2 linked regions of the Rhodopseudomonas palustris genome follow. The protein of the gene in region 2 interacts with the protein of the main gene of each other region in a pairwise test. Links are inferred from orthologs where the notes say so. Each region holds a gene or a part of one and is shown on either strand. Other genes may lie near its edges.

What was found.
Region 1: the proteins of grpE (region 2) and SR870_RS06670 interact in binary tests that used the Escherichia coli proteins (3 or more experiments, as listed by UniProt). The link is inferred for Rhodopseudomonas palustris from one-to-one orthologs.

Annotation. Positions count from the first base shown.
Region 1 is NZ_CP140155.1:1,497,585-1,500,826, reverse strand. The notes cover bases 297-3,223. They hold SR870_RS06670 (Nramp family divalent metal transporter), read left to right. Parts: upstream 297-1,035; coding sequence 1,036-2,412; downstream 2,413-3,223. Other genes in these bases: SR870_RS06665 (arginyltransferase), read right to left, coding at 2,424-3,197; parC (DNA topoisomerase IV subunit A), read left to right, coding at 297-771. Outside these bases: more of parC, read left to right, coding at 1-296. UniProt on the Escherichia coli protein: H(+)-stimulated, divalent metal cation uptake system. Involved in manganese and iron uptake. Can also transport cadmium, cobalt, zinc and to a lesser extent nickel and copper. Involved in response to reactive oxygen.
Region 2 is NZ_CP140155.1:4,042,451-4,045,734, reverse strand. The notes cover bases 256-3,224. They hold grpE (nucleotide exchange factor GrpE), read left to right. Parts: upstream 256-1,414; coding sequence 1,415-2,035; downstream 2,036-3,224. Other genes in these bases: SR870_RS18220 (hypothetical protein), read right to left, coding at 2,036-2,974; hrcA (heat-inducible transcriptional repressor HrcA), read left to right, coding at 256-1,218. Also shown: more of hrcA, read left to right, coding at 130-255. UniProt on the Escherichia coli protein: Participates actively in the response to hyperosmotic and heat shock by preventing the aggregation of stress-denatured proteins, in association with DnaK and GrpE. It is the nucleotide exchange factor for DnaK and may function as a thermosensor.

The sequences.
Region 1 (3,242 bases), 2.5 Mb from region 2 along the record:
GCCCCGGAGCACGATCTCGCCGCGATCGAGGAAGCCTTCGTCGAGCGTGAGCCGGTCACCGTGGTGATTTCCGACAAGGGCTGGGTGCGCACGCTGAAGGGCCACGTCGAGGATCTGTCGGGCCTGAACTTCAAGCAGGACGACAAGCTTGGGCGGTCGTTCTTTGCCGAGACCACGTCGAAGCTGCTGCTGCTGGCGACCAACGGCCGATTCTATTCGCTCGAGGTCGCCAAGCTTCCCGGCGGCCGCGGCCATGGCGAGCCGATCCGGATGTTCATCGACATGGAGCAGGATGCCGCGATCGTTGAGATGTTCGTGCACAAGGGCGGCCGCAAATTCCTGATCGCCAGCCATGACGGCCAGGGTTTTGTCGTCGGCGAGGACGACTGCGTCGGCACCACCCGCAAGGGCAAGCAGATCATCAATGTCGAGATGCCGAACGAGGCGAGGGCGCTGACCGTCGTCGGCGAAGGCTCGGACAGCGTCGCGGTGATCGGCGAAAACCGCAAGATGCTGATCTTCCCGCTCGACCAGGTGCCGGAGATGACCCGCGGCCGCGGCGTGCGGCTGCAGAAATACAAGGACGGTGGCCTGTCCGACATTGCGACCTTCGCATCCAAGCAGGGTCTCGGCTGGCGCGATTCCGCCGGCCGCGAGTTCAGCGTGACGATCAAGGAACTGGCTGAATGGCGCGGCAACCGCGCCGATGCCGGTCGGCTGCCGCCCAAGGGTTTTCCGAAGTCGAACAAGTTCGGCCGCGGCATCGAGTAGCCGCGTTTCCGCGCGGCAACGCGCTTACGATCCCCCGGGATCCACGCCGTCGAAGCCGGGCGTCCGGCTTCGCTGTGCGCATTTCGCCTCGATATTCTTGCCGGCGGGCTCGATGGCGCCGGCCGACTTATTTGCAATCAATGACTCCGTCGACGATGACCACCATCATCTGACCACGATTCACACGTTGGGTCGAAATCGGTATCCATTTGCAATTGCTGGTCGATTGCAAAAAGGAGACCAAGAATCATCCAATCTGACGAAATGGATGTGAAAACGCCTCGACCTGATCCGGAGATTCCCCTGCAGCCCGCGGTTGCGGCGGCAGGTTGGCGCTCGCCCCGTGGCGAGCCTTCGTTGTCGAATATGTTCGGCTCGATCCAGACCCGCGCCAGCGGATCGTTCTGGCGCAAGCTGGTCGCGTTTCTCGGCCCCGGCTATCTGGTCGCGGTCGGCTATATGGACCCCGGCAACTGGGCCACCTCGCTCGCCGGCGGCTCCAAATACGGCTATGCGCTGCTCAGCGTCGCGCTGGTCTCCAACGTCATGGCGATCATTCTGCAGTCGCTCTGCACCCGGCTCGGCGTCGGCGCGGGGCGCGACCTGGCGCAGGCCTGCCGTGACGCGTATCCGCGCTGGGTGTCCTGGCCGCTGTGGCTGTCGGCGGAGATCGCGATCACCGCCACCGATCTCGCCGAGGTGATCGGCACTGCGATCGGCCTCAATCTGCTGTTCGGCATTCCGCTCGAACTCGGCGTGCTGATCACCGCCGCCGACGTGTTTCTGGTGCTGGCGCTGCAGGCGTTCGGCTTCCGCTGGATCGAAGCCTTCGTGGTGGCGCTGCTCGGCGTGATCGCTGCCTGCTTCGCGATTCAGATCGCGATGGCCGATCCGGAGTGGGGCGCGGTGATCGCCGGCTTCGCTCCAACCACGAAGATCCTCACCGAACCCGGCATGCTGTATCTGGCGCTCGGCATTCTCGGCGCCACGGTGATGCCGCACAATCTCTATCTGCATTCCGGCCTGGTGCAGACCCGCGGCTTCGGCGACAGCGTCCCAGAACGTCGCGAGGCGATCAAACTCGCCACCATCGATTCGACGGTCGCGCTGACCTTCGCGCTCACCATCAATGCCTCGATCCTGATCCTCGCCGCGGCAACCTTCCATCACACCGGCAAGACAGACGTGGCGGAGCTCGATCAGGCGCACGCCCTTTTGGCGCCGATGCTCGGCTCGACGCTGGCGCCGACGCTGTTCGGCATCGCGCTGCTAGCCTGCGGCCTTAACTCGACCATCACCGCGACGCTGGCCGGGCAGATCGTGATGGAGGGCTTCATCCAGTTCAAGATGGCGCCATGGCTACGCCGGATGGTGACGCGGATGATCGCGATCGTGCCGGCCGTGGTGGTGACGATCTGGTTCGGCGAGAAAGGCACCGGACAATTGCTGATTCTCAGCCAGGTGGTGCTCAGCCTGCAATTGCCGTTCGCCGTGGTGCCGCTGGTGATGTTCACCGCCAGCCGCGCCAAGATGGGCGTGTTCGTCGCGCCGCGCTGGCTGACGACGGCGGCGGTGGCGATCGCCGCGATCATCATCGCGCTGAACATCAAGCTGGTGTTCGACTTCGTGACCGGCGCGTAGTACCTGAAAACTCAGTCCTGCGGCTCCGGATGCTCGCCCGAGGCATCGACGCGGATCCAGCCGCTGGAGGCCAGCCGCTGCTGCGGCAAATAGCGGCCCTTGTAGTCCATCTTCTTGGAGCCCTCGATCCAGTAGCCGAGATAGACGTAAGGCAGTCCGAGCCGGCGGGCGCGGGCGATGTGGTCGAGGATCATGAAGGTGCCGAGCGAGCGGTTCTGTTCGCCCGGCTCGTAAAACGAGTAGACCATCGACAGTCCGTCATTGAGCACGTCGGTCAGCGCCGCGGCGATCAGATCGCCGCCGCGGCCGGTGATGCCGGTGTCGGGAGTGCGCCTGCGGTATTCGATGATCCGTGTCTCGACATGGCTGTCCTCGACCATCATCGCGTAGTCGAGCACGGTCATGTCGGCCATGCCGCCGTGGCGATGGCGCTGGTCGAGATAGGCACGGAAGACGGAATACTGCTCGGAGGTCGGCACCGGATTGCGCTGCTCGCCGACGATGTCGGCGTTGCGCGCGAGGATCTTGCGCTGGTTGCGCGAGGGTCGGAATTCGTTGGCGATCACGCGGACCGACACGCAGGACCGGCACTGGTCGCAGGCCGGGCGGTAGGCGATCGACTGGCTACGTCTGAAGCCCCCATGGGTGAGAAGGTCGTTCAGCTCGCCGGCCTTGTTGCCGACCAGATGGGTGAACACCTTGCGCTCGTGCCGGCCCGGCAGATACGGGCATGGCGAGGGGGCCGTCAGATAAAACTGCGGGGTGTCGCGCGAGTGCTGTGTCACGTCGGTTCGTCAACCTCCACCGCGACACAGCATCGCGCCACGACC
Region 2 (3,284 bases):
GGGCGGAGCGCCGCAGCGGCAAGGGCGGTGGCCCGAAGCGGTGGCCCAAAGCGGTTACTGGCATGGACAACCTCCCGACTTGTAACCTGACGCCGGCGACGACAGATTAGAAGGGCAACGGAGGACAAGTTGGCTCATCATGAACCGATCGGCCTGATCGCGCCCAATACCGGACTGGCGCAGCTCAACGAGCGCTCGCGGGATATCTTTCGGCAGATCGTCGAAAGCTACCTCGCGACCGGGGAGCCGGTGGGCTCGCGCAATATCTCGCGGCTGATTTCGATGCCGCTGTCGCCGGCCTCGGTGCGCAACGTCATGGCCGATCTGGAGCAGCTCGGCCTGATCTACGCGCCGCACACCTCGGCCGGCCGGCTGCCGACCGAACTCGGCCTGCGCTTCTTCGTCGATGCGCTGATGCAGGTCGGCGACCTGACCGAGCCGGAGCGGCAGTCGATCCAGGCGCAGCTCTCGTCCGTCGGGCGGGCACAGACCGTCGAGGCCGCGCTCGGCGAAGCGCTGACCCGGCTGTCCGGCCTGACGCGGGCGGCCGCGGTGGTGCTGACCGCCAAATCCAACGTCCGGCTCAAGCATATCGAATTCGTCCGGCTGGAGCCGGAGCGCGCACTGGTGATCCTGGTGGCCGAAGACGGCCAGGTCGAAAATCGCGTGCTGGCATTGCCGCCCGGCGTGCCGTCGTCGGCGCTGACCGAGGCGTCGAACTTCCTCAACGCCCGGATCCGCGGCCGGACGCTGGCCGAATCGCGGCTCGAACTGGAAACCATGCTGTCGCAGGATCGCACCGAGCTCGATCAGCTCACCCAGAAGGTGATCTCGGCCGGAATCGCGAGCTGGTCGGGCGGCGACGGCGAGGATCGCCAGCTGATCGTGCGCGGCCACGCCAATCTGCTGGGGGATCTGCACGCGCTGGAAGATCTCGAACGGGTCCGGCGGCTGTTCGACGATCTCGAAACCAAGCGCGGGGTCGTCGATCTGCTCGGGCGCGCCGAGAGCGCCGAGGGCGTGAGGATCTTCATCGGCTCGGAGAACAAGCTGTTCTCGCTGTCCGGCTCCTCGACCATCATTGCGCCCTACAGCGACGGCGCCGGCCACATCGTCGGCGTGCTGGGCGTGATCGGTCCGACCCGGCTGAACTACGCGCGGGTGATCCCGATGGTCGACTACACCGCGCGTATCGTCAGCCAGATGCTGGGCGGCTGACGCTCAGGGCAAGGGCCTGTCGTCGGACTGCGATCGGCTCCAGTCTTTCTGATCGGGCATGATCCTTCTGCGAAAACCGGGACCCGTTTTCGAGACCGTATGCCGGCCGCCAAGCTTGATTTTCATGGCGCAAACCACGATATCCCGGCCAGCCCATTCCCGACCGATCCAGACTTTTCTCTCAGAAGGTAGCGTGATGACCGATTCCAACGGACCGAAGGACCACAACCAGGACGAGGCGCAGGCAGCCGCCGATCCGGTGGTTTCCAAGCCGTACATCATGCCGGACGACCCGGAAGAAGGTGCGAACGAAGCGCTCGTCAAGGAAGCCGCCGAGGCGCGCGACAAGATGCTGCGCACGCTGGCCGAAATGGAGAATCTGCGTCGCCGGACTCAGAAGGAAGTCGCCGATGCGCGGACCTACGGCGTCTCGGCTTTCGCCCGCGACGTGCTCGAGATCGCCGACAATCTGCAGCGCGCGCTCGACGCCGTGCCGGCCGAAGCTCGTGCCAATGCGGATGCCGGGCTCAAGGGACTGATCGAGGGCGTCGAACTCACCGAGCGGTCGCTGATCAACGCGCTGGAAAAGAATGGCGTCCGGAAGTTCGATCCGCAGGGCGAGAAGTTCGATCCGAACTTCCAGCAGGCGATGTACGAAGTTCCGGATCCGTCGGTGCCCGCCGGCACCGTGGTGCAGGTGGTGCAGGCCGGTTTCATGATCGGCGAGCGCGTGCTGCGCCCGGCGCTGGTCGGCGTTTCGAAGGGCGGCGCGAAGCAGGCTCCCGCGGCGGCCAACGGCACCGACACCAGCGCCTGATCAGCGCGCCTTCAGCCCGTCGCGCACCTTGCGGAAACGCGGAAACGCGTCGGACCAGCGGTCGCGCGGCGAGCTGCCGATCACCCGCATCGCCACGCTGGCGTTGCCGAACCGCAGCCACTGCACCACGGTCACGGGGGTGTTGTCCTTGCCGCTGACGGCGTCGATCCGGGTCTCGAAGCCCGGCGAGCCGTCGATCCGCATCGGTTCGGAGTTGGTGATCTTCGCATCGCGCAGACCCGGAATGGTGGCGGCGGCCTGCTGGGCGAAGCGTGCGCGATCGTCGGTCTGTTCCGGCACCGAGCCGATCAGGCCCAGCACCATGAACGGCGCGCCTTCGATGCCGGTGTCCTCGTTGCCGTCGGCGAGCAGCAGCGCGGCGCCGGGCGCCAGCGTGCGCACGGTCTTGAAGTCGCTCAATTCGCGGATGTCGAACGGCATCTGCGCGACCTGCTCCTCGACCGGCACCTGCTGCCGCACCGAGACGGAGCTCAGCATCTTCTTCACGGCCTCGTCCGAGTAGGTCTTGGCCTCGCTGTCGGCGACCTGCACCGCCACATAGCCGGAGAACGCCTTGCTGCCCGACACGATCAGCGAGTAGCGACGGACCTTGTCGGCGCCGACGACGCCTTCCTCGGCCGTGTAGTAGGCGGTGCCGGCGGCGGTCTCCAGGCTCTCGGGTTTCACCTTGCCCATCGCGCCTTCCGGCACCGCCTTGAAGGCCGCCTCGACCTCGCCGAAGGCCGGACCAGGCAATTCGGCCAGCAGCACCTTGACGCCGTGGCCGGCGGATTCGAAGCCGAGGAAGGCCTTCGACTCGGTCATTCCCGGCATCGGTGTGAGGCCGACGCGGATGCCGCGCGGATAGATGGTCTCGGCGGCTGCGGGCGTCGCGGCAAGCACCAGGGCAAAGGCGAGGAGGCGCGCTATCTGTCTCATGGATGGCTCTACTGAAGTCGCATTGAGGCCGTTCGATGGTCGGGGGCGGCTGCCCGTGGGGCCATCGCAGGGTCGAAGATGCGACGGCCGAAGGGCACCTGATCACGTCCTGACGTCCGGTCAAGGCGCAACCGCACACTGGGACGACCGGCCGCAAGCGGACCCTTTTGCCGTGCTGCAAAACGATCGCCCCCGGCGGCGCGTCGGAGACCACTGAGATTCATCAAAGCCGATGTTTTCGTAGGCGAGGCCGTCCGCCAGTCCTTGCAGCCCCCACCCCCCCTCCTATATGAGGCTCACCGCCGCACAA